DNA from 2 places in the Viridibacillus sp. NPDC093762 genome. Region 1 is predicted to be linked to the other one. Evidence: predicted binding sites of a transcription regulator. Region 1 holds the regulator's gene; the other holds the start of a gene.
The links. The regulator LexA, encoded in region 1, represses DNA repair genes until DNA is damaged. The targets are predictions, from matches to a motif close to CGAACATATGTTCG.
Positions count from the first base shown of each region.

Region 1 (16,038 bases):
AACCATCAGATTTAAAGCCCTTTAAAATAGAATTAGTTGTCACCTTTTTTGCTTTAGCTGCAAGAGTAATAACAGTAGCATCACCTTTATTAGCTTTGGCTTCTACGTTAGCAAATGGCGTTAATATTAATGTAACTGCAATCAATGATAAGAATATTTGTTTCTTCATATTAAAATTGACCCTCCTTTTATTCACTATAAATGTAACAAATCTCCTATAATGTGTCTGTAATAAAAATTTGCTATGAAAGAAAAGTAAATCGGATAACGATTTGTTTAATTAAAAACGATTATGCCGCTATAAAATTTGAGTTTCTACTATATATAAGTTAGCGAGCGTTTATCGTAAGATAAAGGAGTTGAAAGTATATATTTTACTTACCACGAGCGCTCATAAATCCATACCACAAACTTACCACGGTTTAGTGATGGTGCATGATTTTATATGAGTGGATTAACCATTAAAACGTTGATATATCAATATTTTTTTGGGGTATTAATGAGTCGTTAGTTTATAGCACTTGTTCCGCACACAAGTTCACCAATGGGAACGTGACCAATACTTGAAAATGTATTAATAGTTAAACCCGTTGAGGCTCTAAGCTTCAACGGGTTTTTATTTGTACGCCAAATGTCTAGGTGTGGGCAGTATTTATTTATCTGCCCGCAATTTGCCCGTGGAATTTTTACAATCTGTTATTTTGTTGATTTTCTTTGCATGTATTCATCGAATTTTTCAATTGATTTATTTTCCATCTTTCTTGTATCGTGTGAATAAATGTCTGATGTAATTTGAATTGATCCGTGACCTTATCTGTCCTGCTTCATACTACGAGATCAATCAATAAGCAATAGGATTTAGAGTGATTTATAAACCAACAACTAATAAATATTGTGTTAAACACAAAAAGGACATAGCTAGATAGAGTTTACCGATCCATCCATTACTTAAAGAGGAGATAATTTATTAATCCAGTTGTTGGCCTGGAAATCGCAAAAGGTGAAAGACAGGATCAAATGCTCTTGGATAAAAAAATTCCATATAAAAACAGTGTGAAAGTTAATCATACGGTGGAAGAATTAGAAGAGTTACATTCTTTTTTACTAGATTTAGAGCATCAAACAGGGATAAAACCATCTATTGTTTTAGAATCGAATTGTCACTATCATACCCCAGTTGTACCGTTTTTAAAGGCAAGAGCACATTGTCATAATCGTAAATCCACTGGTACCTTATCGAGCAAAAAGCTCTAACCTATGAAAAATATTACTTCCAAAGGTACAAATTCACTAATTAACGAGTAATTGTCCGTTTGAGAGTATAGCAAAAGGCGAGAAACATTATTAAATTAACGTTTCTCACCTTTCTTCTTTTGTAATGTTTAAGGATCTTATACATCCTTACTGACAAATGGTTTCAGACGTTTTTCAACAACTTATACCTTTGCTTGAGTTCGTGTATAAAATCAAGAAAACTATTGATCAAATTATCGCTGTTTTCTTTTTCTTCTTATTAAAAAATAACTAATTAATATCACGACAATAATAAAGACTATTAAAAGTGATAGATTAGTGTAATTAATGCCCAATCCATATTGATTTGTAGACATAATATTACCTCACTTAAACTTTATATATTAATAAGTTTAAAGAATACTTTTTTTATTGAAAATCACTCCATATCTACTTTTTTAGTTTAATTAATCTTGGAATAAGACTTGAAAAATAGTGAACCGAAATAACATGAATGCTATGTCAACATTCATTCGAAAACCATATCAATACTATTGTTTATTCTTATTATGTATCAGAATCTCCTCCCTCTTAATTTCTGCGCATTAACATTTTTCAGTAAATTTACCAATTACCTTTAATGTCTAAATTAATTGTAAAATTTACATGAAAATTCAATATATACATATTGCAACATTCAGCAAATTTTTACAAATTATAAGTGTGAAAAAGATCTAAATTTATTGTTTATCTATGGAGTAATGTATACCATAGTTTAGGTTTATCAAATCCTCGCAGGGAAGTGCGATTTTCTTATTATTAGCAAATATTTTATCAATTCTATGGATTTTCTTGTTAGTTGTTTCCTTACTATTACTTGTCTTTTCACTTCTTTTTAGTGTATGACATTCTACAATTCCTGAGAAATCGAAAAAAAATCATTAAAAAGTCTTCAAACATATAAAAATACACATTGTGGCTCAATATAGATTTCCATTATATTCTATAATTTATGATGAGTGGTTATGTGTCAGGGAACATTCTTAGAAAAAATATGACTTTTGAATATACGTCGATGCTCCATCAGGTTTTTAAAAATGTAAATTTAAATATCAACGAAAATTGGAAATTAGGGCTTGTGGGCAGGAATGGCTGGGGAAAGACAACTTTTTTTAAGATTCTTCTAAATCATTTAGAATATGATGGTTCTATTAGGACATCATTAGATTTTTGATATTTCCCTTCTTATCCAAATAGTCATGAAAATCGGACCACTTTAGAGAACAAAACGGTTACAGCGGTGAGATGACATGGAACTATGCACAAGATGCAAAAGACCTTTGAAGTCAAAGAAATCCATAGAGAACGGCATCGGACCTGTTTGTAAGCGAAAGAAAGGAATTGCAGATGCTGAGTTAGAGAAAATTCAATCAGTATGGATGAAATGATTTTAGAAGGGGCTCAGTATGAACCTTACATTTGAAATTGGCGGAGATGTTCAAGCACAACAAAGACCAAAGTTTTCTTGCTTCGGCAAAAGTGAAAGCGTACGTGATCCATCCTTTCTGTGAAATGAAGTGATAGCATGCACGAATGGCAAATACTTTTTATGTACGGTTATAGCCTACGCTTAAATTCAGATGATTCTCTTGCTGGTTAGAAAGGCCTCTTCCAGTAAGAAAGAGACCTATTATTACTTATTAATCTGCTTCAATACGAATAGCTTGAATTTCTTCGCAATCTACGATAATTGTTGAACCAGGTTCAGTTGTTGGATCATTAAAGAATGCACAACAATTTTTCTGGTCTAAGGTAATAAAAACGACATCTTCTAACACACAACCACCTCTTAAAAAAACATCGACTTCAGTCTGCGTTTGCAATCGTCTTAACTGATCACATGCGCAACCATTACAACGATGTTTTTCTTTTTCATGGTGATGTTGCTTATCACACCTATCACACCTACAACCATCTCTTTGAATACTCATTTTCAAGACCTCCTTTCCGATTCGAATGACTTTCATTAATAACATATGGATTAAAATGAAAAGAGGTTGTGCAATTTGTCCAGTAATAAAAAAATAGATGTTTTTAGAAAGTATCCTAGTGGTATTTACGAAAACCTTTGTGATGTGCGTTCAGTAGAGGGATATAACCAAACAGTGTCGCTGGTGAAAATTTGAATTTTATTTATTGAAGACATTTGTTTATCAATGTTACATACGTCGGATACCTTTAGACCAAGCTATTTCTATAATCCAACAAGTAACAATGATTAACCCTAATGCAATACACTAACTGGAATAATAGTTTGCTAAAAATAAGTATCGGAGGTCAGTGTTAATTAATGTTATTTAGGGTTGTTATAAGAGAAACCGCAAAATCGAAAAACGTCATACATGAAAATTTGACTTAGAAATGCTAATGCATTTCCCAAGACACTGATGTCATATTCCCCACCTGTTTTTTAAAGAAATCTCCATTCAAATCTCTTTGATATTCTGTCTTACCTGTATTTTGGTGGTAAATTTTCCGATATGTATGTGCTTTTTGCCCTGCGTGAATACCTTCTTGTTTAACCATGACTTAAAATCTAGCATCACCTTTGGCTAAGAATATTCGTTCATGTCCAAAATCACCCATATCAGTGTTTCTTTGGGTATTAATAAAGCTTTAGTTTATAGCACTTGTTCCGCACACAAGTTCACCAATGGGAACGTGACCAATACTTGAAAATGTATTAATAGTTAAACCCGTTGAGGCTCTAAGCTTCAACGGGTTTTTATTTACCTATTTAAGCTCTCTGTGTGGGCATTAATTATTTAACTGTCCACAATTTACCCACGGAATTTTTTCTATCTGTTATTTTGTTGATATTTTTTACTTGTTTTTTGACTTTCTTTTTGTGTAACCGAATAATACGGAAAGTTACAAAAATAGAAAATAAATTATGATAAAGATATATGGGGCCTGCGTTAGATAGAATGTGTGATTATACGAATAATATATTTTAGTTATGTATATAAAAAAGATTGCAAGAATCAAAAATTTCATTGATTCTTACAATCCGATATGAATGTTCCTTATAATACGTTACGATACAAACCAACTACTTTTCCTAAAATGGAAACTTGATCTACAATAATTGGCTCCATAGAAGAGTTTTCTGGCTGTAAGCGGAAATAAGATTCCTCTTTAAAAAATCGTTTTACAGTTGCTTCATTGTCCTCTGTCATCGCTACAACAATTTCACCATTACTCGCGGTTGCTTGTTGTTTCACGATTACATAGTCCCCATCTAATATACCAGCTTCGATCATAGATTCGCCCATAATTTCAAGCATGAAAATTTGATCTTCAGTTGTTCCATATGAATCTGGGATAGGGAAGTATTCTTCAATATTCTCAATTGCAGTAATAGGAAGACCTGCAGTAACTTTACCAACTAGGGGTACATGTACAACACCTTGTTTTGCGATTGTAGAATCTTGCTGATCTAAGATTTCGATTGCACGAGGTTTCGTTGGATCTCGTCGAATCAGTCCTTTGCTCTCAAGTCTAGCAAGATGTCCGTGGACTGTAGAACTTGATGCAAGACCAACTGCTTCACCAATTTCACGGACGGAAGGTGGGTATCCTTTGGTGCGAACTTCCTCTTTGATGAAAGACAATATATCTTCTTGTCTTTTCGATACTTTTTTCAATCCAATCACCTCTTTATCTCATACTATGTAAAAGTTATTAATAGTATAGCATTAGCGAACAAACAATGCAAACATAAGTTCGAGAAAATCGTTGACAAAAACAAGTGTTCGGTTTATATTAAGAACATACATTCCGAACAGGTATTCGAAAAAAGGGGAGAATAAGTGTGAGTTGGTTCAAAAAAAATCAATATATTACATTGCTTTTTGGGTTTTGCGTAATATTTACAATAGTTTCTGTGGTTGCAAATAATGGGAATACATCATATAAAGAAATTAGAGTTCATGATGGGGATACTTTAATTTCTCTTGCAGATAGATATAGAGGTGAAATGGCTGACCACGAGTGGATAGCAAAGGTGAAAAATGAGAATAATTTAATTGACGATACTATTTATGCGGGTCATACTCTAATAGTTCCGGAACATGATAATTTTAAAGTTCCAAAAATCGGAGTAGAAGTGGCGAGTGATAAGAAATGAAACAAAAAATAGCAATACTCTATTGCCGTGTAAGTACTGAAAAAGATACACAAGATACTTCGCTTGAAAGGCAAGAGATTGAGTTAAGGGAATTTGCAACGAGTAAAGGATATGAAGTTGTACATGTCTTTACAGATCGACATAGTGGATATGATATTGATCGAGAAGGTTTACTTGATCTACTTGAGTGTGTGAAGGAATATGAACAACCAACACTATTTGTTCAAGATGAGACGCGCTTAGGACGTGGAAATGGCCGAATGGCGGTACTTCATTTACTGCAAAAAACGAATACAGATATTTTTACATTAAGTGACGCAGGTCACGTCCGGCTAAATGAGATGGACGCTATGTTGCTAGAAATTCTAGCGATAGTAGAAGAGTATCAACGTAAATTACATAATGCGAAAATCCGTAGAGGGATGAGACGAGCAGTACAGAATGGATACAGGCCAGAAAAGAATTTAAAAGATCGGGGAAATCCTGAGGGACGAGATCGCATAGATGTTCCGATTGAACAAATTATTCAACTTAGACAAAAGGGTATGACTTTTGAAGAAATTACAGATACATTGAGAGGATTGGGCTTCCAAGTAAGTAAAGCGACAATTCATCGAAGATTTATGGAATTAAAGGAGAAAAAAAAAGACTAAAAGCTTGCGCTTGCAGTCTTTTTTGCATACCTTTGTATTAAGGTCTGTATGAAAGGTGAGAAATAAATGTTATCAAAAGAAAAATTACAACGTATAAGTGAACTTTCGAAAAAATCAAAGTCACAAGGATTAACTGTTGAGGAAGCAAAAGAACAAACAACACTTCGTAAAGAGTATTTAGACACATTCCGATCTTCGATGCGTGAGACGATTGAAAATGTCCGCGTTTTCGATCCAGAGGGAAATGAAGTAACTCCTGAGAAGTTACGTCAAAAACAAAATAAGAATAATCGATTAAATTAAACACATATTTATAGAGAAAACATTGTTTTATATAAGAATGTTGACTAAAATATAATAGTACACTATTTAGCTTAAGAAAGGATGTCTATTAAAATGACTCAACAAGCAGATCAGCTTGCAATTAACACTATTCGAACTTTGTCAATTGATGCTATTGAAAAAGCTAATTCAGGTCACCCAGGATTACCAATGGGGGCTGCTCCAATGGCTTATACTCTTTGGACAAAACAACTTCGTCACAATCCTTCAAACCCTAAATGGTTTAACCGCGATCGCTTTATTTTATCAGCAGGTCATGGCTCGATGCTTTTGTATAGCCTGTTACACTTAGGTGGATATGATTTACCAATGGAAGAAATCAAAAGCTTCCGCCAATGGGATTCAAAAACACCTGGTCATCCAGAATATGGTCATACAGCTGGAGTTGAAGCAACAACTGGTCCATTAGGACAAGGTATTGCAATGGCTGTCGGTATGGCAATGGCGGAAAGTCACCTTGCAGGCGTTTATAACAAGCCGGAACATGAAGTAGTAGATCATTATACATTTGCACTTTGTGGTGATGGAGATTTGATGGAAGGTGTTGCTGCTGAGGCAATTTCTTTAGCTGGTCACTTACAACTTGAAAAACTGATAGTGCTATATGATAGCAATGACATTTCTTTAGATGGCGATTTAAATAAATCATTCTCTGAAAACATTCAAAAACGATTTGGATCATATAACTGGAACTACATTCATGTAGCTGATGGTAATGATATTGAAGCAATAAATACGGCTATTGAACAAGCCAAAGCACATAAAGGCCAACCTACTATTATTGAAGTAAAAACGGTTATTGGCTACGGCTCACCTAACAAATCAGGTAAAGCTGACTCTCACGGTTCACCACTAGGTGCTGATGAAGTGAAACTTACTAAAGAACACTACTCATGGCCTCATGATCCATTCCATGTACCGGAAGAGGTATATGCGACATTCAAACAAGCAGCTGAAGTTCAAGGAACTCTTGCAGAATCTGCTTGGAATGAACAATTTGAAGCATATAAAAAAGCATATCCTGCTCTTGCGGAACAGTTTGTTTCTGCGATGAATGGGGAACTTCCTGAAGACTTCGCATCTGCAGTACCTGTTTATGAAGCAGGTAAGTCAATTGCTACACGTTCGTCTTCTGGTGAAGTAATCAATGCACTTGCAAAAAATACACCTTCATTCTTCGGAGGAAGTGCGGATTTAGCTGGATCAAATAAAACATACATGAAAGATGCTGGCGATTTCACAGCAGAAACTCCAGAAGGTCGTAACATTTGGTTCGGTGTTCGTGAATTTGCTATGGGTGCAGCTCTAAATGGAATGGCACTTCATGGTGGTGTAAACGTCTTTGGTGGTACATTCTTCGTCTTCAGTGACTATGTACGTCCAGCAATTCGTCTATCTGCATTAATGGGACTACCTGTAACGTATGTATTTACGCATGACAGTATCGCTGTTGGTGAAGATGGTCCAACACATGAACCGGTTGAACATTTAGCTGCATTACGTTCTATGCCAAATCTTTCTGTTATTCGTCCTGCTGATGCAAACGAATCTGCTGAAGCTTGGAAATTAGCCGTATCATCTAAAAACCAACCAACAGTATTAGTACTTTCTCGTCAAAACTTACCAGTGTCTGAAAACTCAGCTACACTTGCAGCTGAAGGAGTTTCTAAAGGCGCTTATGTTGTTTCAAAAGCAACTAAAGAAGTAGCGGATGCACTAATTTTAGCAACTGGCTCAGAAGTTAGCCTTGCTATAGAAGCTCAAAAACAACTAGCAACTGAAGGTATCGATGTATCTGTTGTTTCTATGCCATCATTCGATCGTTTTGAGGCTCAAGATGCAGCGTATAAAGAAGCAGTATTACCAAAAACAATTACCAAACGTTTAGCAATTGAAATGGGTTCATCATTCGGCTGGCATAAATATACTGGCTTCGAAGGTGATGTTCTCGCAATTGATAAATTTGGTGCAAGTGCGCCAGGTGAAATTGTTATGAAAGAATATGGCTTCACTGTAGATAACGTTGTTGCAAAAGTAAAAGCATTATTTGCTTAAAAAATAGCGATAATATTGAAAAGTAGAGGATTTTTTCCTCTACTTTTTCTTTTTTGACAAATATAGTGCTTTAAATCGGACGTCAATTGACAAAATGTTCTTGCAATCTTTGTTATACTGTTTACAAGAGAGGAGTGGTAATCTTGCGAATATACTCAATCTTTCATGTGAAAAAGAAACATCAGGCTTTTGTTTATGGTAGAGAACGTTTACTATTCGATTTAATTCAATCCTCAAATACGTATGAGCATGCAATACATCCGACGCAAGAAATCTCCTATTTATGTGAGCCTTTGGATATGGTGGAAATTGAACTAATCATTCAACAACAATTAGGTAATAGCTTTTCAGGCATTCAAACGAAGGATCACCAAATCTTTTTAATGAATGAATTTAAAGGGGAAATCCAAATTGATATTTTTCCTTATTACATAGCTGTTGTCTGTGTTGGGTCACGCATGCTAGAGTTAGACTTATTTGCAACATTATCAAAATTAAGTGATTGCTTTATCGGATTTAATAAAGATGAAATGGAATGTGGTTGGTTGAAACCGCTTAAATTCCATTCGCACGAAAGACGATAAATCTTGGCAAACAGTAGTATGTAGTGGTTTTTTATTGTATAATCCTTGTTGGAGATAGTTTTCTCGCATAAGAAACTTGGAGGAGGAAAACCAGTGAATACTACGTTATGGATTATACTTGTTATCGTGGCATTAATAGCAGGAGTAGCTATCGGTTTCTTTGTTGCCCGTCAATATATGATGAAATACTTAAAAGACAACCCACCTATTAACGAACAGATGCTACGAGTAATGATGTCTCAAATGGGACGTAAACCGTCTGAAAAACAAATCAAACAAATGATGAACTCAATGAATAAATTAAGCAGTAAATAAAAAATAGCACTCAATTGAGTGCTATTTTTTTGTCTTTGTCTTTGAAGACAAACTCTTTTAAAAAATCTGCGACCAACAGCTCATAGGCTTCAGGGTTCATATTAAAGGATTGTGCATGAGGACCTACATCAAAAAGCTTTAACTTTTTAGGACCAGGCTTTAAGCTATACATTTCAATTGTCATTTCAGGTAGGATGAAGTCATCTGGAAGACTGTGAATAAACAGGACTGGCTTTTCAATTTTAGTTACAGCCTCTTTAGGAGAAATGCTCTTTAAAGAGTATCCATCACGCATCCTTAAGAAGATACCAGCAAGTTTAATGGCTATACTGTTACGTAAGGGTGTTTGTTTCATCATCAAGTAATATAATTGTTCTGAAAAATCGGAAAAGGCGCAGTCAGAAATGTAGAAGTCGGCTTCGTCCTCTAATGTACCTGCGTATAATAATGTTGTAGCAGCGCCCATAGATTCTCCTTGTACACCAATTATACCTTCACCACCTAGCTTTTGTTTTAAGGTTTGCATAACCGCTTGTAAATCATATTTTTCGTAATGCCCATAACTTGTTGTTTTGCCACCAGAGTCACCATGTCTACGATGATCATAAACGACTGAGTTAAAGCCTAAGCGCTCGAAGAGACGAGCGTATTTAACGGAATTAATCTTATTTTCCGTAACACCATGGCAAATAATAATCGTGTTATTTGTTTGCAAAGGATGGAAGTGGATGGCTTTAATTGAATAGCCATTCGGGGAATCAACCCACATCTCTTCCTTATTTACATGCTCAAACCAAACTTCGTCAAAACGCTTTGCATCCTTTTCTCGTTGTAATATGAAGGCTGCATCTTTGTTCTTCATATACATAATATTACTTGAAAATAAGTATCCGAGAATGGCTATAATGGCACCAAGAGTACCGGAAATAAGCCCGGAAATCCAAAGCAAACGTTTTTTCATGATCATCACTCCTCTACTTTTGCTTAAAGAGACGGTACTGACCGCTGTCAATTGTTCCGGATATTAAAGGTTCGACAATTTTTGCCGCTTCGCAAATTTTTTCGACATTAATCCCTGTGTGAACTCCTATACTTTCTAGCATATGTACAACATCTTCTGTTGCAACATTTCCTGTAGCACCTTTCGCAAAAGGACAACCTCCAAGTCCACCCGCTGATGTATCAAATCGGTCTACACCAGCTTGCAATGCAGCATATATATTTGCTAGCGCCATTTTTCGTGTATCGTGAAAATGGGCAGTTAAAAGTAAGTTAGGTAATTCTTCTTTCAAACGCTTAAATAGTGTATAACTTTCCACTGGATTAGCCATGCCAATTGTATCTGCAACACTTAACTCATCCACACCCCAACTCGCGAATACTTTACATAAAGAAATTGTGTCTTCAACTTCAATTTTCCCTTCATAAGGACAATAAAAAGCTGTTGAAATACAAGCGCGTACAAATTTCCCTTGCTCTTTCAGTTTTGCCAAGACAGGTGCTAAACTATCCATAGCTTCGTTAGTATTTTTATTAATATTATTTTTATTAAATGTATGACTGACTCCAACAAAAACGGCAATGGCATCTGCACCGTTCTCCATCGCACGCTCCACCCCTGTAGCATTCGGTGCTAAGACAAATTGTCGACCCACCTTAGCAGTGTTCTTTACTATTTTTTCTGCATCTGCCATTTGTGGCACCCATTTTGGTGAGACAAAAGAAGTTAACTCCATTTCTGTAATGCCGGCATCCTGCAAGCATTTAATGAAATCAAGCTTCTTATTAGTCTCAATTAAGTTTTTTTCATTTTGTAATCCATCTCTTGGACCTACCTCGATAATTGTCGCATTATTTGGTAAACTGAACATAACATCCCCTCCTATATTCCATTGTAAGGAAGGGATGTACATATTAGCAAATAAATTCGTACTTAAACAAGGGGGAATAATTATGACAACTGAAGTTGTGATTGTAAGTGCTGTACGTACAGCAATTGGAAGCTTCCAAGGCGCGTTAAAGGATGTACCTGCAACAAAACTTGGTGCAATTGTAATAAAAGAAGCTTTATCAAAGGTAGGGGTGCCTTTTGAACAAGTAGATGAAGTGATTATGGGTAATGTATTACAAGCTGGTTTAGGTCAAAATCCAGCGCGTCAAGCAGCTATATTTGCAGGACTTCCAAAAGAGGTACCTGCCTTAACTATAAATAAAGTTTGTGGATCAGGTCTTAAAGCTGTTCATCTAGCAACACAAGCCATCATTGCAGGCGATGCAGATATCATCGTCGCTGGCGGGATGGAAAATATGAGCCAAGCACCATATTTATTGAATAATGCACGTGAGGGCTTCCGTATGGGTAATCAGAAGGTAATTGATAGTATGATTACTGATGGCTTATGGTGTGCATTTAATGACTATCATATGGGTATTACAGCTGAAAATTTATGTGATCAATATGCAATTTCTCGTGATGAGCAAGATCGCTTTTCAGCGCGTTCCCAAGAAAGAGCAACAACAGCGTTAGAAGTGGGAAAATTTAAAAAAGAAATTGTAGCAGTAGAAATTCCTCAACGCAAGGGAGAACCAGTCGTATTTGATACAGATGAGTATGTAAAGCCGGGAACTACAGCTGAAAAGTTAGGGAAACTACGACCTGCGTTTAAAAAAGAAGGATCTGTGACTGCGGGAAATGCTTCTGGTATTAATGACGGGGCGGCTGCACTTGTAGTAATGTCAAGAGCTAAAGCTGATGAGTTGGGCATTAAGTCAATTGCAACAGTTGTATCAAATGCAAGTGTAGGTGTAGATCCAGCTGTAATGGGAAGTGGTCCTGTGAGGGCAGTACAAAAAGCCTTAACAAAAGGGCAATTAGAATTAGGGCAAATTGACTTAATTGAAGCAAATGAAGCATTTGCAGCACAATCAATTGCAGTTGATCGAGAATTGCATTTTGACCATGAGAAGTTAAATGTTAATGGTGGTGCAATTGCTTTAGGTCACCCAATTGGTGCAAGTGGTGCTAGAATATTAGTAACACTACTTCACGAAATGGAGAAGCGAGATGTTAAAACGGGTCTTGCTACACTCTGTATAGGTGGAGGGCAAGGTGTTGCAACAATTGTAAAAAGAACGTAAGAAGGAGATTGACCATGGCTAAAAAGAAAAGACAACAACCAGCACAACAACAATCCGCAAAAAGTGAGGCACTAACATTAAAAGACCAACTTAATGGTGATGTGTTAGAGAAATTAAAGCTTGCTAAAAAAGACCTTGTTGCAAAAGAACAAGCAGCACAGGATGAACGCGAGGCAAAGTTAGCATTTGAACGTAAACAACGTGAGAAGAACAAATCGTTTGAAGAGTTATTGAATGAGTACGGAGAAAAAGGCTCCAAATTTAATAGTTAACAAAAGACATGGTTGGCTTGCTTAAAACGGCATTGAATCCATGAATTAAGGTAGTTTCATAAAGTTAGTAGTTTAACTATAAAAAAGTCATAGTAGTGTGATATAGAAGGTAGTTTTGAAAGTTTTCTATCGGAGCTACCTTTTATTTCATATTAAGCGATGGTATAACTTAATATAAATTATTTTAGTATAATACTTTACTTTTTCACATTGATAACTTTTAAATAGCTTGAAAATAACAGGGGTGAAGTATGGAAGTTTCTAAAATCAAGTCACTTTTATTGGTTTTCCCTTTTGTTTTTTTTATTCATGATTTGGAGGAAATCGCAACCGTTGAAAATTTCACTATGAAATTACCTTTTTCTGTTTCTACTGAGGAATTTATTTTCGCATTTATTTTATTATGGATTATCGTAGTGATTGGCTGTGTGACTGCGGCTAATAATAAACGGTTTATCGGAATATTCCCCATAAAATTCTTTACATTATTAGTCGCTGGTGTGTTTCTTGCGAACGGAATAGGGCATGTTGTGCAAAGTATAATCTTTAAAAAATATGTACCTGGTGTCATTACCGCTGTTGTCATCTTAATCCCTTTTTGTCTATTTAGTATTAGAAAGCTAGTACTAGAGAATTTAATCAAGCCTAAGCAGGTAGGTGTGTATTTACTAATGGGTTTCATATTACAGACTCCCTTTGCTTTGATGGCGCTACTAATTGCGAAATTCATATTATAAGTTTATAAGAATTATGTATTTTGATTTTTTAAAAAAAGAAGGATCCATAATACGAATCCTTCTAGCAAATTTAACGATGAGCATTATACGTCTCTATTTTTGTTAGTTTCTCTAGTTCTTTAGCATAAATTGATGGTGCATTATTGTAAGCTGAAATTGTTGCTTCCAATTGTTCTTTTGAACTTGCTCCAATCACTGCAGAGGCTACAATAGGTGATTGTAATACATAAGCAAGTGCTGCTGCATGTACATTATTTGTGTTATTTGCCAATTCTTCGAGAGTAGCTTGAAGATCATCTTGGCTAAAAGTTTGATAGCCATCTGCTTTTGCTAAACGGTTTGACCATTCATTTGTTAATAACCCTTTTGCTAAAGAGCCACGCGTCACAATAGACGCACTATTTTCTTTTAGCACATCAAACCATTCTTCGGGTCTGCGGTCTAGCAAGCTATATTGCATCATGACAGATACTGCATCGCTTTTTGATAAAAATTCCTTAATGACATTTGGGCGGATTGATGAAATACCGTATGCCCGAATGATACCTTCTTTTTTTAAGTGATCAAATGCTTCGATTATTTCATCCCATGGGTCTTCAATTGTTCCACCGTGTAGTTGATATAAGTCAATATAGTCTGTTTGTAAGCGAAGCAAACTTTCTTTTACTTGCTGTTCGATATTTTTCTTAGAAGGGTCCCAGTGCCAACCTTCTCCGTCCTGGTTCCAAACATTGCCCACTTTAGTGGCTAATATAATATCTTGTCGTTTCTCATTTAGTGCCTTACCTACAAGTTCCTCATTGATGCCCTTATCATATAAATCCGCGGTATCAAAATAGGTAATACCATGATCTACAGCTGCATCTACTATCCATTTCGCAGTCTTTTCATCAGTTGGTAGAGACATGCAACCAAGGCCGATTTCTGAAATAACTAAATCGCTATTACCTAACTTTCTACTCTTCAAAAATATCACTCCTCATATGATAATGGTACAATGATTAATGACAAAAGCACAACGGAGAGGGTTATTATCATGAAAAAATTTGAAGAAAAAACGATTAATTCTAAAAAAATTTTTGAGGGTCGCGTTATTTCTGTCAAAGTAGATGAAGTCACATTACCAAATGGCAACATATCAACTAGAGAATTAGTAACTCATCCAGGAGCAGTAGCAATTATCCCTATAACAAACGAAGGTAAAATTGTTCTTGTGGAGCAATATCGTAAACCTTTAGAGCGTAGTATTATCGAAATTCCCGCGGGTAAATTAGAAAAAGGTGAGAAGCCTGAGTATACAGCTATCCGCGAGTTAGAAGAAGAAACAGGATATGGTTCGAAAAATTTCACGTTTGTTCAATCTTTTGCCACATCTCCAGGCTTTGCAGATGAAGTTATTCATATATATGCTGCGAGAGATTTATATAGAATTGAGAATCCAGCTGATCTAGATGAGGATGAATTTGTCGAATTATTAGAAGTTACGTTAGAAGAAGCTGAACAATTGATTCGTGAAGAAAGAATTTATGATGCTAAAACAGTTTTTGCAATTATGTGGATGAAAAATATCTTTTAAAATAAGTTATGAAATAGGTCGGGACGAGCATAGGTTGTACGAAGTAAAGGAAGGTGACCTATATGAACCGATCATTTCAAATTATTTACTTTTTCTTAATTATTGCAATTGGCTTTATCGGAGGAATTTTACTGTTGCAACTTTCTACTGTTGAACAAGCAGAATGGCTCATTCGAAAAATGGATAGTAGAGTACTCCTACAAGGGAAGCCGTCGATTTGGCAATCTTTATTGCCAGTTGTCATTCCATTTGCCATTGTTTCGTTGCTCGCATCTCATAATTACTTAAGGCATGTGGCAAGGGTTGTTGTTGTATTAAAATCAGCATTTTTTGGATACAGCGCAGGTTATTTAATAGACACACAAAACGCATTTTGGTCATATGCTGCATGGTGGTTTCCTTTTCAATTGCTTTACAGTATAGTATTAATGGTGTTTTGCATAGTACTTGTACCTGAACCAGTTTATGCGGTCAGGAAGAAGTTACCGATTTTACCTCGTGTAATAGTAGTACTCATAGCCACTCTAGTAATTTTAGGGGGCGAATTACTTGCAATTCATTTCATTTATAAACTAAAATAACTATCAAATAATAATTATTATAATTATAATTAATTCAATCTTGTATTGAGAATTGACTTTTTGGTATAATAAAAGAAGTTTAGGGGGGCGTCGTATGGAAAGCCGTATTGATCGAATAAAAAAACAATTACATGGTGCGAGCTACAAACTGACGCCGCAGCGTGAAGCGACAGTAAGAGTGCTTTTAGAGAATGAGGAAGATCACCTAAGTGCTGAGGATGTTTATTTACTCGTTAAAGAAAAAGCACCAGAAATTGGACTTGCAACTGTGTATCGAACATTGGAGCTTTTAACGGAGCTTAAGATCGTCGATAAAATCAATTTCGGCGATGGCGTATCTCGTTATGATCTACGTCAAGAAGG
Region 1 is NZ_JBNNUK010000001.1:688,345-704,382, forward strand. Features, by position in the region: gene ACQKM9_RS03340 (stress protein) at 1-169, opposite strand, end outside; gene ACQKM9_RS03345 (hypothetical protein) at 1,024-1,254, shown strand; gene ACQKM9_RS03350 (ATP-binding cassette domain-containing protein) at 2,309-2,467, shown strand; gene ACQKM9_RS03355 (DUF6011 domain-containing protein) at 2,544-2,681, shown strand; gene ACQKM9_RS03360 (hydrolase) at 2,934-3,224, opposite strand; gene ACQKM9_RS03365 (hypothetical protein) at 3,658-3,819, opposite strand; gene lexA (transcriptional repressor LexA) at 4,320-4,940, opposite strand; gene yneA (cell division suppressor protein YneA) at 5,108-5,422, shown strand; gene ACQKM9_RS03380 (YneB family resolvase-like protein) at 5,419-6,075, shown strand; gene ACQKM9_RS03385 (DUF896 domain-containing protein) at 6,142-6,378, shown strand; gene tkt (transketolase) at 6,472-8,472, shown strand; gene sirA (sporulation inhibitor of replication protein SirA) at 8,616-9,056, shown strand; gene ACQKM9_RS03400 (YneF family protein) at 9,150-9,371, shown strand; gene ACQKM9_RS03405 (alpha/beta hydrolase) at 9,382-10,332, opposite strand; gene ACQKM9_RS03410 (hydroxymethylglutaryl-CoA lyase) at 10,346-11,242, opposite strand; gene ACQKM9_RS03415 (acetyl-CoA C-acetyltransferase) at 11,325-12,509, shown strand; gene ACQKM9_RS03420 (YqkE family protein) at 12,524-12,781, shown strand; gene ACQKM9_RS03425 (HXXEE domain-containing protein) at 13,033-13,518, shown strand; gene ACQKM9_RS03430 (aldo/keto reductase) at 13,589-14,485, opposite strand; gene ACQKM9_RS03435 (NUDIX domain-containing protein) at 14,555-15,094, shown strand; gene ACQKM9_RS03440 (hypothetical protein) at 15,157-15,675, shown strand; gene ACQKM9_RS03445 (Fur family transcriptional regulator) at 15,770-16,038, shown strand, end outside.

Region 2 (16,038 bases), on a different contig from region 1:
GGCGCTACTTGGGCTCTCTTTGGCGCTACTCGCTCCCTTTGGCGCTACTCGTTCTCACTTTGGCGCTACTCGGGCTCCTTTTAGCGCTACTCACTCCCTTTGGCGTTACTCAGGCTCCCTTTGGCGCTACTCGCTCCTCCTTTGGCGCTACTTGGGCTCCCTTTGGCGCTACTCGCTCTCTCTTTGGCGCTACTCGGGCTCCCTTTGGCGCTACTCACTCTCTTTGGCGCTACTCGCTCTCTCTTTGGCGCTACTCGGGCTCCCTTTGGCGCTACTCGGGCTCCCTTTGGCGCTACTCGGGCTCTCTTTGGCGCTACTCACTCTCTTTGGCGCTACTCACTCTCTCTTTGGCGCTGCTCGGGCTCCCTTTGGCGTTACTCGGGCTCTCTTTGGCGCTACTCGCTCTCTTTGGCGCTACTCGGGCTCTCTTTGGCGTTACTCGGGCTCCCTTTGGCGCTACTCGCTCCTCCTTTGGCGCTACTTGGGCTCCCTTTGGCGCTACTCGCTCTCTCTTTGGTGCTACTCGGGCTCCCTTTGGCGCTACTCACTCTCTTTGGCGCTACTCGCTCTCTCTTTGGCGCTACTCGGGCTCCTTTTGGCGCTACTCGCTCCTCCTTTGGCGCTACTCAAGCTCTCTTTGGCGCTGCTCGGGCTCTCTTTGGCGCTGCTCGCTCTCTCATTGGCGCTACTCGCTCTCCCTTTAACACTACTCGCTCTCGCTCTAACACTACTCAAAACCTCCATCTCCAACCGCTCATTCCCCTTAGCTCTTCAATGATTTTACAATTTCTTCTATATCCAAAACACTTTTACTAATTTATACTGTTATTAAGGTTTTTGGTCTTTTTTTCTACATATGGGGGTGCTTTGGTGAATCGAAGACATGCTGGGATGATTATTGGGGGAATTTTATTTTTAGTGGTGGCGATGGGGATTAGCCGCTTTGCACTTACGCCGATTTTGCCATTTATGAGACAAGATGTTGGATTGTCTGTAGAAACTGCAGGGATGCTAGCTTCTGCAAATTATGTAGGTTATTTCATTGGGGCACTTTGGGCTGGTTTTATAACCCGCCATCCAAAGGGGATTCTTGGATGGTGCGCAATCATCAATGTACTTTCTGTTTTTGGTATGGGGATGCTTGATGGTCTGTGGATTTGGTTGATTTTGCGTTTGATTGCAGGGATTACAGGCGGCTTGATGTTTGTATTAACTTCTAGTATGTTGATGGATTATCTTGCTGGTCATTTGTTGACGAAATGGTCCGGCTATATTTTTAGCGGTATTGGTTTAGGGATTGCGCTTTCGGGCATTTTCGTACCTATCCTGGAATCGGCTTTCTCATGGCAAGGCGCTTGGATTGGGCTTGGTATGTTATCCGTGTTGTTCGTATTGACGACGTTGTTCTTGTGGCGTAAGTTGATAGCTCATGAACAGGATAAGAAGGTCGCTGTCTCTGAAAAGGTATGGAAAGGATTTATGCCTTGGATGGCACTTGCTTACGGACTAGAAGGTCTTGGTTATATTGTGACCGGTACGTTTTTAGTTGATATTATTCATGAAATTCCTAATTTAAGAGAGTATGCATCATATAGCTGGGTTGTTGTGGGTATCGGTGCCATTCCATCTGCTCCACTTTGGATTATGTTGATGTCAAAATATTCACCTGTTCGTATCATTTCGATTGCGTATATTTTGCAAGTCATTGGTATTTTACTTCCAATCGTCTCTCCGACTATTTTCGGTGTAATGACATCGGCATTTTTATTTGGTATGACGTTTGTAGGAATCGTGACGATGACCACGTCTTATGCAAGACAGCTATTTCCAACAAAGAGCGCAAGTGTTGTTTCTGCTTTAACGACCCTCTATGCACTTGGGCAAATTATTGGACCATTAATTGCTGGCAAGTTGGCAGCTTTTTATAAAAGTTACAATGTTGCGCTCATCTTTGCTGGAAGTGTTGTAGCAATTGCACTTTGTCTTATGTTGTTCGGAAAATGGAGGACGACGGAAAGAGACGAGACGGAAAGTTATATGGCTTTTAAAAATATAGCTAAGTAATTACTCCAAGTGAATTTTTAATTTCAAATTTTTATAAAGTTCTGAGCATATTTTGAAAGAGGTTTTTCAAAATATGCTTTTTCTATACGTAAAAAGGTCTGTCATCTAATAAAAGAAGGTTATTTGAAACTTAAATAGAATTACATCTATACGGCTTTAAAAAATAGAGTAATTTAAAGGGGATTGGAGAATGAATCGTTTAAATTTAGTTACTTTGGGTGTTAAAGATATGTTAAAATCATTACGTTTTTATCGAGATGGACTTGGATTTGAAGTATTTGTATACGGAAACGACGCCGATCCAGATGTGATTTTCTTTAATAATGGAGGAACTAAAATTTCTCTCTTTCCAATTGATCGCTTAGTACAAGATATTGATGAAGATAATCCACCTGCAATTAGCAATGGCTTTAGCGGATTTACCCTTGCTTATAATGGAAAGTCAAAAGAAGAAGTTGATGAAATATTTGTATTAGCAAAAAAAGCCGGTGCGAAAATTGTGAAAGAACCTGAGACAGTGTTTTGGGGTGGATATAGTGGCTATTTTCAAGATCCAAACGGCTATTACTGGGAAGTTGCTTACGGAGAGAATTGGGAGTTCGATGAGAATGATATGTTAATTATTACTGAAGGTTAATTTCAGACTTTGATAAAGCTCTATTTGACTCAAACAGCATTGTTGTTACTCTATTCTCATTGCAAAAAAGCTATCCAAAAATTAATGGATAGCTTTTTCTTATTACTATTGCTGACTAATAGGAGCTAATTTTCCTTGATGCCATTCGTATTCCTCAAAATCTGCAACGATATAGGCGTTTTCAAATACTTCATGTACTTCTTGCAACATGTTCTTTATATCTTGAGGGAAAAATCTTGCGCTTAAATGATTTAGCAATAAATTTTTTACTCCTGCTTTAATAGCTATATTTGCTGCATCCATATTTGTGGAGTGACCGTAATTAGCAGCCAGCGCTTCCGTTGCATGATCAAATGTTGATTCATGCACGACAATATCTGCCTTTTCACTAAGTAAAACGGCATTTTCACAGAAGCGTGTGTCTCCTAAAATCGTAACGATAAAGCCATCTTTAGGTGGATCTGTCACGTCACTACTTTTCACTATTCGACCATCTGCTAATGTAATATCATAGCCATTTTTCAACTGACCCAATAATGGGCCTTTAGGAACACCCAACGCTATTGCTTTTTCAATTTGCAATGTCCCTCGTAGCGGCTTTTGTTCAATTCGATAGCCAAAACAAGGTACGACATGCTGTAAAGGTTTTGCTCTAACCACAAATCCATCATCTTCAAACACTACACCTTCAGTAACCTCAACAAATTCTATAGGATAATTAAGATGAGTTTGAGATAACTGTAATGTTTGTTCTATCCAAGTCTTTAATCCTGCAGGTCCATAAATGGTAAGTAATTCTTCTCCACCTTGGAAAGAACGAGAGCTAAGTAAGCCAGGAAGCCCAAAGATATGATCTCCGTGTAAATGAGTGATAAATATTTTCTCTAATTTTCTTGGCTTTAGTGTCGTATGTAAAATTTGATGTTGCGTTGCTTCACCACAATCAAACAGCCAAAATGTACCGCGTTCTTCTAATAATTTCACAGCTAGTGCACTTGTATTCCGTGTTTTTGACGGCATCCCAGCACCTGTACCCAAAAATTGTATATGCAAATGAAGTCCTCCTTACGGTATATACAATGATCAACATATGAAGAATCCTCATAATGATTCCTTGCCATTTATGCTTTCGTATTGCTAATGCTAGTATAACAAAAAAAGGTGCGTATCAATCACCATATGGACATTGATACACATCTCATCTATGAATTACTTACATTTAAGATTATTAGGGCTTTTTTAATGACTGCAAAATTCATTTTATTTTACTTCCATTACAAACGATCTTATTTCTATTATCTTTGAGGTTTTTCCGGCAACGGTGAAATTATAGATATCACAGAAAGCATAGTTCATCTTATTTTCTAAAATTACGGTGCCATTGATTGAACCCGTTCTTCCATGCGTTATGATGTTCTTAATATGTAACTCTGTTACCCCTGTTTTTTCCATGCATATCAATATTTAAACAACATAATTTTCACTCTAGATGTGCATTTCTCCAACAATATACCAACTTACATCCTCCTTCAAATGCTCAAGAATGAAACTATTATCATTTTTCGCAAAAGCAAAAGTAAGTTCTTGAAGTAACTTCTTTTTTTTAGTTGCACTTCCGCAATCGTCAGAGCAGACTACTTTTAAACTTCCATACCCTAGATTTTTCTTATCCATAAAGCTCCACCCAAAGATTTTTTTATTAATCCTTATGATCTTCCAAAAAGTCTTTGCTAAAACTCGTTTGAGATTCATAATTGGGCTTTTTCTTTTCTTTCATACCTTTTGAGATGATTTCTTTACCAAATTTCTTTTGGAGCTGCTCGACTACTTGGATAATTGGCTCCTCTTTAGCGTGTTGTTCATAGTTAAAAATAGATAACTGCTCTGCTGTTTCTTTGCGGTCAATCACATTACTCACTGTCACGCCGAGTAATCGAACGGGTTCACCATGCCAATGTTTTTTTGCTAAATCATTGGCTATTTCTAAGATATCTGATTTTTTATAAATAGCATTGGCAAAGGTTTTACTACGGCTTGAGTTATGCCAATCAGCATCTCGAATTTGGATGGATACCGTATGGCCTGCTAAATTTTTAGCTGAAAGGCGTTTTGCAACTCTCTCACAAAGACCATCGATTGTTTTACGAATTTCATCCCATTCGACTAAATCGATTGGCAAAGTTGTGGAATTACCGACGCTTTTCGTATCATAAATCGAATTTGGATCGACTTCCCTGTTATCAATACCATTTGCTCTGTCTTTTAATCTTGCACCATTTTTACCTAAGTTACTTTTTAAAAAGGCTTCAGAGGCTTGTGCTAGATCACCAATTGTGTTGATTTTTAGTTCGTTAAGTTTTTTTGCTGTACTCTCACCAACACCATGCATTTCAATAACTGGTAATGACCATAAAATATTTGGTAGTTCACGTTTTCTTAAAACGGTAATACCCATAGGCTTTTTCATATCAGAAGCTGTTTTAGCTAAAAACTTATTGGGCGCAATTCCAATAGATGATGGCAAATCCAATTCATTTAAAATTCGTTTTTGAATGCATTCTGCAAGCTCTATCGCTTCTCTTCCATTTACAAGTTCCGTAACATCGATGTAACCTTCATCGATTGATACGGGCTCTACAAGTTCGGTATATGTACGAAGTATGTCAAATATCGCTTTTGAAGCGATACGATAGCGTTCAAAATTCGGTGGCAACAATATGAGCTCCGGACATTTTCGCTTTGCTTCCCACACTGCCATCGTCGTGTAAACCCCTTTTGCACGCGCTTCATACGAACAAGTGACGAGAATGCCACGTCGCTCCTTCGGGTTCCCTGCAATAGCGATTGCTTTGCCTTTAAGTGTTGGATCATGTGATTGTTCTACAGAGGCATAGAAACAGTTCATATCGATATGAAAAATTATTCGCCCTTTTTGTATCCGCTCTGCCATCACACATCTCTCCTGCTTCTTTTATTATGAATATTATAGCAAAAATAACGAACAGATGTTGGTGTTTCCATCCTTATAAGATCTAGTAGTACCTTTTAACTATTCTCTCTTCTCCATATTAAAATCATTTTGCTAAATAACCATTTATTTTTTCTTCCACTTCATACAATGGCACAGTGTACCTCCACTCTAGCCTAAGTTCATTTCTAAGACTCACAAGCCATTTTAAACGGCGTAAAAAAGCATATAGAAATAAAAAGAGCATTCTCAGTCATTGACTAAGAATGCTCTATCTCAAGACGAACTAAGCTTTTGCTACTCTTTCGTCTTCTTTTAATTTTTGCATATAGGCTTTAAGTTCTTTTATTCCTTCAAGCGAGTCAACTAGTACTGAAGGCGAAACGATTGTAATCATTCGTTCTTCTAGATTGGCAACTGCTGTGAAATATTTTGTTTTGGAATAATTCACTAGACCTATTTGTTGCAAGTGTTCAGCTGGAATATCCAGTATTTCTTTTGCTTCGACAACGAGTAGACCAAATAGGAAATCGTCTGTTTGTAGGACAACTATTCGTACTTGATCTCCCGCTGCCTGACCTCTGTATAAGATTTGCTCGAAATCTAATATCGGCATTAGTTCTCCGCGCATTCTCATTAAACCTGTTACATAGCTTGGTAAATGTGGAATGGGATTAACATGGTCCATTTTCTCGATCGATACGACGTGATCGATGGGAACCGCATATTCTTCTTGACCACAACGGAAAACGACTACTTTACTACTAGACATTGGCTTCTACCTCTTCTTGTAATATGTGTTATTTAACTTCAGCTGCGCATTTTACAATTTCCACTAATAAGTCCGCAAGTTTTTCTAATTCTTCAACTGGGATACGTTCTTTTGTTGTGTGGATGTCTTCATAGCCAACAGCAAGATTGACTGTAGGAATGCCAAATCCAGCGATCACATTTGCATCACTACCCCCACCACTTGTCAAAATTTCTGGTGTACGACCAATTTTACGAACTGCTTCTTGAGCCACTTTCACGACTAAATCTTCCTCAGTGAAACGGAAACCTGGGTACATGCGCTTAATAGTTACTTCGGCTTTACCACCCATTTTTTCAGCAGTTTGTTCGAAAACTTCTTTCATATGGGCAGTTTGTGCCTCTAATTTCGCTTCATTAATTGAACGGGCTTCAGCTAAAATATGCACTTCATCACAAACGATATTCGTTGCTTGTCCACCTTCAAAGCGGCCAATGTTTGCTGTTGTTTCAGCATCTAAACGACCTAATTTCATCGCTGCAATTGATTTTGCTGCAACTGTAATAGCTGAAATTCCTTTCTCAGGAGCAACACCAGCGTGAGCTGTTTTACCATAGATAACAGCTTCTACTTTCGCTTGGAAAGGTGCTGCAGTTACGAAGCCACCTACTTTACAGTCACTATCAACAGCGAAGCCATATTTAGCAAAGATTTTAGATGGGTCTAGCTCTTTCGCTCCTGCTAAACCACTCTCTTCGCCAGCAGTAATAATGTACTGAATATCACCATGCGCGATATTTTGTTCTTTTAATCGTTTTGGTAATTCAAGAAGTGCTGCTATTCCCGCCTTATCATCCGCGCCTAAAATCGTTGTACCATCAGAATGGATATAGCCATCTTCTTTGATGATTGGTTTAATTCCTTTACCAGGTACTACAGTATCCATATGCGAAGTAAAGTAAATCGGTTGTGCTTCTACATTCCCGCGTAGGGTACAGATTAAGTTACCTGAAGCATGGCCATTACGGCTTGCTGCATCATCTTCTTCGACTTCAAATCCTAATGCTTCCAATTTAGTTTTTAATACAGGTGAAATTTTCTCTTCATGGAATGTTTCAGAATCAATTTGTACGAGTTCCAAAAATTCTTCTACGATACGACTTGTCATTATGAAAGAACCCCTTAATATACTAGATTTTACTACCTTTTTATTCCCTTATTTTAGCATAGAATTTAAGTAAACTCCTGTAATTTACTTAGCCATTCTCTAATTTCAAATGAATATTGGCTTCTACATATATTTTAGCTGCATGCAAAGTGATATTTATTGAATATTCACCCCACTAATTTGAAGGATTTTTATTGATGTGAGGGGAATTTATTTAAAGTGAAAATGAATAATTTTATTTTTATTACTTCTGTTAATTGTCACTATTACTATTTGAAAGGAGCACTTATGGATATTAGATTGTTAACAGCATTAGATGCAAAAAGTTATTGGGATTTGAGATTGGAAGCATTAAAAAATAACCCTGAAGCATTTTCTTCAAGTTATGAAGAAGCTATTAGAAGAGAATCACCTGTTGAGAATGTGTTAAAAAATTTATCGACCGAAGGAACTTTCACATTTGGGGCTTTCAATGACAAGGAGTTAATTGGTGTTGTAACTTTGGTTCAAGAATCTACTTTAAAACTTCATCATAGGGCTAATATTTTTGCCATGTATGTCTGTCCTAAATTTCGTGGGTTAGGCGTAGGTAAAGCACTCATTTCGACGGTAATCAATCATGCAAAGTCAATTGAATCATTAGAAAAAATAAATTTAGAAGTCATAACAACTAATGATAATGCAAGGCATCTTTATATTAATATGGGTTTCAAAACATATGGAATAGAAAAAGGCGCACTTAAAATCAATAATGATTATTATGATTCAGAATATATGGAGCTGTTCCTTAAAAAATAATATTTAACTACAACTGATTACTTATCAAATATTTGTCTGGTCAAAAAGACACCTCCAACTGTTAGTTTCCCTAACGATTGGAGGTGCTGTTCATGAATGTTGGTCTTGACTGTTTTTCTATGCTTGTCTTGTATTAATAAGCGATTTGGGCTAACAGGATGTTAGTCATGCAACCGATACGACAGGACATCGCTTCAGACGCAAGCTGATTGGGTCACTTCGGTCTCTCAGACAAAAGCTGAAGTAATGCTTTTGTTTCGAGCACTCCAGTGCCTGGCGCGGGCCCACACGATGTGGGTCAGATAGCCGTTGCCACAGGATGTGGCGTTCTTTGGCTACCTTCCTTTAAACGGACGTCCTCAGCATTAAAGAGGAATATTCCCATGTTTCTTAGCTGGTCTTGTTTCTTTTTTCGTTTTCATCATATCAAGAGCTTGGATCAGTTTGATACGTGTTTCGCGTGGGTCGATTACATCGTCTACTAAGCCATGAGATGCTGCTACGTATGGATTTGCAAATTTTTCTCGGTATTCTTCAATTTTCGCAGCACGTGTTGCCTCTGGATCATCGCTGTTATCAATTTCGCGAGCGAAGATGATGTTCGCTGCTCCATTTGGTCCCATAACGGCAATTTCAGCGTTCGGCCAAGCATATACCATATCAGCACCGATTGCTTTAGAGTTAAGTGCCACGTATGCACCACCATATGCTTTACGCAGGATAACTGTAATTTTCGGTACAGTTGCTTCTGAGTATGCATAAAGGATTTTCGCGCCGTGACGAATGATACCACCATGTTCTTGTTTAATGCCCGGGAAGAAGCCCGTAACGTCTTCAAATGTGATGATTGGAATATTGAATGAGTCACAGAAACGAATGAAACGAGATGCTTTATCTGATGAGTCTATATCAAGTCCTCCAGCCATTACTTTTGGTTGGTTACATACTAGACCCACAACGTCTCCTTTAATGCGAGCAAGCCCTACCACGACATTTTTCGCAAATTCTTTATGTACTTCCATAAACGAACTTGGATCAACGATTTCTTCAATAACTTTGCGAATATCATATGGACGAGTCGCTTCTACTGGAACTAATTCAATAATATTTTCTAAATAATCGTCATTATCTTGTGGTTCAATACTTGGTGGTTTTTGTTCATTATTTTGAGGTAGGTAAGCAAGTAAATCACGTACTTGTTGTAATACCTCTTCTTCAGATGGCCCGCGGAAGTGTGCAGCTCCACTGATTGAGTTATGAACTTTTGAGCCACCTAAATCTTCAGAAGAAATTTTCTCTCCTGTTACTGTTTCAATTACTTTTGGTCCTGTGATGAACATTTGGCTTGTCTTATCTACCATGAATACGAAGTCAGTAATTGCTGGTGAATATACCGCTCCTCCTGCACAAGGTCCCATAATAACTGAGATTTGTGGAATCACACCAGAATAAATTGAGTTTCGGTAGAATATATGACCATATCCATCCAGAGATACAACACCCTCTTGGATACGAGCACCACCAGAATCGTTTAAGCCAACGAAAGAAGTGCCGTTTTTAGCCGCTAAATCCATAACATTCGCAATTTTCATTGCATGCATTTCCCCAAGTGCACCGCCGAAAACTGTAAAGTCTTGTGAGAACAGGTAGATTGGACGACCGTTTACTTTACCGTAACCTGTAACAACGCCATCTCCAGGTCCTTCTTTTGTATCCATACCAAAGTCTGTAGTTCGATGTTTGACGAAAGGATTGATCTCAACGAAAGTACCTTCGTCTACTAGTAAGTTAATACGTTCACGTGCAGTTAATTTACCTTTTTCATGCTGTTTTACGATGCGGTCATCACCGCCACCTAATTCAATTTCACGTTTTCTATCATATAACTCATTGATTTTATCGAACATATCCATAGATGATTACTCCCCCGACTCACTTTTATCGTATAACTCGTAAAGCACTCCATTAGATGACTTTGGATGAATAAAGGCCATTTTTGAGCCACCAGCGCCTGGACGTGGTTCATCTGATAGTAGGCGAACTCCTTGTTCGCGAAGGTCTGCCATCTTCCCTTCAATACCCTTTACCCCTAGAGCAACGTGATGAATACCTTCGCCTCTTTTTTCAATAAACTTAAAGATAGCGCTTTCTTTACTCATCGGTTCAAGTAATTCAATATGTGTATTTCCTGCATCTATAAATGCTACACGAACTTGCTCGGTCACAACTTCTTCTATTTTTAACAAAGGTAAGCCCAACACATCTGTGTAATATGTAATTTGTTCATCAAGATTACGTACTGCAATACCGATGTGGTCTACGTTCTCCACTTCTCCCCAACTCCTTCTTTGTTGTATAACACAATTGTACATAATTTATAATAAAAACTCTAGCACTTGTGTAATTTTTCAAATTTGATAGAATATTTGTAGGAAAAGAAGGAGCGAACGAGAAATGAGTAATAAGAAATTTCAAAAAATTGTTGTATATGCAATGATTATTATTATGGTTATTTCTACATTAGCTTTCGGCTTAGCAATGTTATAATCTACTTTGCGCGTCTGAAATTAGCTATTGTAATCTAAACCATACAAACTAAAAAAACAGCGTTATACCAGGGTTAAACCGGTTTACGCTGTTTTTTTATATATAACCCTTAAAAATCTACTTTTCATACCTTCATTATTATATCAATATAATTCGTTGTTTGAAGGGTGTGGGGGACTCATCACTTTTTAGGGGACTACTAAATATACAGGGTCTTATCTCTATTATAATTTTAGTAATCGCATGCCCTTGCCGTACCTAGCCATACGCAATTCGGCCAAAAAATAAATTTGTTTAAATTTCAGAGAAAAAATATTTTAAAATTAAGCTCACTTTCACAAAGAAACACAACTTCTAAAAAAAGATTATATTAATGGCAAATTTTCATAATCTTTTCTGAGTATAGCCATGATAATTTCATCCGAGTAAGTCCCGTTATAATATAAGGATTCACGTAAAACACCCTCTTTTACAAATCCAACTTTTTCATATACTCTTATTCCTCGCAGATTATGACTGAATACCTCTAGTTGCAAACGATTCAATTTCAATTCTTCAAAAACAAAGCGCAATACAATTATTATAGCTTCAGTCCCATATCCTTTTCCAGTTAATTCAATAGAACTCATTGATATTCTAAAACCTGCTTTATTATTTTCTTCATCAATTTCAAAGATAGATAATTCGCCGATCATTTGGTCATTATCTTTTAAACAGATGGCAAAATCATAACGTGATGAATCATTATTTATATTATTTATATGAGCTTTAATCTGGTTTAAATTAAAGTTTGGTTTTGTACCTGTCATAAAACGTATTTCTTCATTTGTTGTAATTTGTAGCATTATTGGCGCATCTGATTCCTGAAGTGTTCTTAAATAAATTCTTTCATTTTCTAAATGCATCTTACCTTCCTCCTAATAACTGCCCTTTTCTTAACTATACAAATATTGATATATCCATTTGTATATTATAGTTTAAAATAGGAAAATATGGAATGGTGTTAAATTCAAAATATTTTTAAAAACACTTCTTTATTTGATATATTTTACTCACTGACAAACGAACATCATGCTTTTGATTTGAGATTCAGTTTTAAGCTCTCTTCATGTATGTCTCATCTTTTAGATACATAAAAAGGAGCACCAAATATAAACAGTTAATGCGTAAATTCAGGGCTCCGAGTTTTTCTCGTAAGAGGTTATTCATTTATATTTATATTAACACACTTAAATTTCATTGTTTTTGGATTCGTCGCAACGATTAGATTGAATTGTTGTGGAACTGATGTAGTGACTGTTGCAAATCAACTAGGTGAATCATCCGAAATCGTCTAAAAAGTATATACTCATGCTTCTGATGAAAACAAAAATGGAACACTTGAAGTAGTCAAAAATGCACTTCAAATGTGATTCATTTTCACTTTTCATTAAAAATGGGGGACTAGTCAGTTTTCAGCATTTGATTTCTTTTTAAAATGCTTACGTGACGGGCTTAGTCCTTTAAAATCTCGCTTTTTAGCAAGGTAGAGATCCATTTCCTCGATGAATTGATATAAAGACGCCATCGCAACGAAAGCTTCATGAGTTGTTGGTAATGGTAATTTTGCAAATTCTGCTTTCACTACCCCCAACTTTTCCCTGTATTTATTAGCGGTATTTCCTGAATTAATATTTTGTGACATATCCGCTAGAAAATCCGCTACAAGTTCAGCTTGCTCTACAATGACCGGAAGATCTGTGATTTTAGGTAACACACGCTCAATTATTTCTAATTGTTGTTCACGGATATCAAAATACATATAGTATAAATTTTCTCGTCTAGTTAAGTGATTTTCAACATCCTGAAAGGCTAAAGATTTTGCTCGGTTTAACACTTCAACAGCTTCTACTAGTTCTTTACCATCCCAACTGGTGTCACCATTGCGTAAATACTTCTCGATTTCTACAAATATTGCAGTATAAAGCTCTTCAATGCGTATACGATATTTTTCTAGCCTGTGTTTTATATCGGGCATATAAATATTCAATGCTAAACCGGTTCCGAATCCAATCAACATTAATGATAATTCATTCATTAATAGGCCAGTTGTAAAATTCCCCGTGTGAAAAATGTGTAAAATAATAACGACGCTGGAGACAAAAGCCGGGGTTATCTTCAACATTACTAAAACTGGCAAGAATAAAAGTATCATACAGCCTAGTACAATTGGCTGATACGCGACACCTTCAAAAAATAAAAAGGCCATCATCATCCCAATAATGCTCGCTAATACTCGTGTATAAACTTCATGGAGTGACTTTCTTTTCGTAGTTTGAATACTTAATATCGTTAAAATGCCTGCAGATGTAAAAAATTCTAAGCCGAAGTATTCTGCTAATCCAATTGAAATCGCTGCACCAATTGCCGTTTTCAGTGTACGATAGCCTATTGAAAATCCCTTCACTGAAATATCCTCCTTGTCATTTAAAGCGTTAAAAAGGCCATCTCTAGTCAAATACGACATTAGAGACAGCCTATTTCTATTATACTTCTTCGCAGAATTCTTCAAATAAAGCTTGAATACTAGTAATAACTGACATTGGATCATGTCCTTCAATTTCGTGACGTCCAATTTCAGCTACAGCTTGGCCATCTTTTAGTAAAACAAATGATGGAGATGATGGTAAATGATCTTCTCCAAAGTGCATACGTGCTTGAGCAGTTGCTTCTTTATCTTGTCCAGCGAAAACAGTTACTAAATGTGTTGGTCGTTTATCATAATGTACAGCATGTGCTGCTGCTGGGCGTGCGATACCACCTGCACAACCACACACTGAGTTTACCATTACTAAAGTTGTACCCGGGCGTTTAAATGCTTCATCTACTGCCTCAGGTGTAGTCAACTCTTCATAACCACTTGCGACCATTTCTCCACGCGCTTGGCGTAGCATATCTGTCATAAACAAATCATAATCCATATTCATGTTGTAACGCTCCTTTCAAATTCTATTTAACTATAACAGGTGAATACATGCATTTCAAAGCACTTGTTCAAAAACAAGGTGATTTCCGATACTATTATAAGTTTTGATAGTATTCTGGGTCTCCACACAAATTATTCGTTGGCCAAATTAAAGTGCCATCCTTCATATCGTCTTAATAGATATATATTTCGCTAATACTTCCCAAATCCCATTTATCTTCAACAATTTCGAATCTAGGATTGTTATTCTTTCCAATTTTACTTTCAACTTGTATATATAATTTATTATCGATAATTGTCATTTTCTTACCTTCGTATGTATAAAAAGCATTCTTACTGAACCATCAATATTCAGATGAAAATCATCAATGGAGCGAAAAATACTTGCTTGATGAATTTCAATAGCAGATACAGGTAATGGTTTTGTTTGTCATGCAAAATAACATCCTACACTATAAATACAGAATGCTACTAAGGCACCCTACATCAGTTTTCTTTTTATGAATGTGCCTACTTCCTTAAAAAATGATATTTATGTGGTAAATCAATTTATATCATAAGTAGTGTATTGAAATGTTTTACTAGTTAGAAATCAAAAGGACCATCACTTTACACAGATGGTCCTTCCTTTTTATATAAGTTGGTGATATTTATTTTTTATTTAAATAATTGATTGACGCCTTGAGTGACAGTTAATCGACCTTGTAAAATCTGCTCTTCTAAGCTTTTTACTTGTTGCTTACGTTCGGGTACTCCGTAAAAAGAATCGATTAAATGATCTGTAATCATTGAACGGAACCACTCAGTCGTTTGTTCATTACGTCTAGTGGACCAATAATCCGTTTCCTCACCGATTTCTTTGAACTGTAAAATCGTATCCCAAACTTTTTCTAAACCTTTATTCTCATACGATGAAACTGCCATAGATTGCGTCGTCCAGCCTGGCGTCGCTTGTTGTAGGAAATGAATAAATTGTTTATATTCAGCTACTGTTTTTTTAGCTGACCTGACATTATCACCATCAGCTTTATGAACAACAATTGTGTCAGCAAGCTCCATAATACCTTTTTTCATGCCTTGTAGTTCATCCCCAGCCCCTGTTAAAACGAGTAATAGGAAGAAGTCTACCATGCCACGGACGATCGTTTCACTTTGTCCAACGCCAACTGTTTCAATCAAAATAATATCATAACCTGCTGCCTCACATAATAGCATCGTTTCTCGTGATTTTTTGTGCACTCCACCGAGAGTACCTGCTGATGGAGAAGGTCTAATAAAAGCACGTGGATTTCGCGTAAGCTCTTCCATTCTTGTTTTATCTCCGAGAATACTCCCACCAGTTATGCTAGAACTTGGATCAATGGCGAGTACAGCCACTCGATGTCCCATATTACATAATTTGCCGCCAAAAGCTTCGATAAAAGTACTTTTACCTGCACCAGGCACCCCTGTAATACCAATCCGAATACTTTTCCCAGTATGGGGTAATAGTTCTTGTAATAATTCTTGGCCCTTCTCTTTATGGTACTTATTCGTACTTTCTAAAAGAGTAATGGCTTTTGATAAATGGAGTCTAGAACCAGCCAGAACTTGCTTCGCGAGCTCTGAGATATTAATATCGTCATTATTCTTTTTACGGAATTTTTTTCGACCTGAGGGCACCATTCCATCATGAGATGCGGCGATACCATCCATTACAAATAATGCACCATCGTCCATCCCTTTGTTGTAGTCCATTACTCTACCACTTCCTCGTAGCCTAATTTTCTATAGATTTCTTCAATCACTTTTTGTGCACTAACAGGAATTACTGTACCTGGTCCGAAAATAGCACAAGCACCATTGTCGTATAGGAATTGGTAATCTTGTGCTGGGATTACCCCACCAACAACAATTAAAATGTCTTCTCGCCCAATTTTCTTTAACTCTTCGCGCAGTTCCGGCACTAGAGTTCTATGACCAGCTGCAAGTGAACTTACACCTACAACATGTACATCATTCTCTACAGCCATTGCTGCAGTTTCTGCTGGTGTTTGGAATAATGGACTAATATCAACATCAAAACCAAGGTCAGCAAATGCTGTTGCAATTACTTTCGCTCCGCGGTCATGACCATCTTGTCCCATCTTCGCGATTAAAA
Region 2 is NZ_JBNNUK010000026.1:3,143-19,180, forward strand. Features, by position in the region: gene ACQKM9_RS19810 (YbfB/YjiJ family MFS transporter) at 871-2,064, shown strand; gene ACQKM9_RS19815 (VOC family protein) at 2,255-2,701, shown strand; gene rnz (ribonuclease Z) at 2,807-3,754, opposite strand; gene ACQKM9_RS19825 (hypothetical protein) at 4,187-4,375, opposite strand; gene ACQKM9_RS19830 (DNA polymerase IV) at 4,401-5,651, opposite strand; gene ACQKM9_RS19835 (chemotaxis protein CheW) at 5,956-6,441, opposite strand; gene ACQKM9_RS19840 (M20/M25/M40 family metallo-hydrolase) at 6,470-7,588, opposite strand; gene ACQKM9_RS19845 (GNAT family N-acetyltransferase) at 7,877-8,386, shown strand; gene ACQKM9_RS19850 (acyl-CoA carboxylase subunit beta) at 8,752-10,299, opposite strand; gene mce (methylmalonyl-CoA epimerase) at 10,306-10,716, opposite strand; gene prli42 (stressosome-associated protein Prli42) at 10,841-10,933, shown strand; gene ACQKM9_RS19865 (GNAT family N-acetyltransferase) at 11,299-11,838, opposite strand; gene ACQKM9_RS19870 (aromatic acid exporter family protein) at 12,381-13,379, opposite strand; gene ACQKM9_RS19875 (BrxA/BrxB family bacilliredoxin) at 13,459-13,899, opposite strand; gene meaB (methylmalonyl Co-A mutase-associated GTPase MeaB) at 14,556-15,635, opposite strand; gene scpA (methylmalonyl-CoA mutase) at 15,635-16,038, opposite strand, start outside.
Region 2: a site for LexA is predicted at 5,700-5,713, ahead of ACQKM9_RS19830 (DNA polymerase IV). Genes of this name have one in related genera too.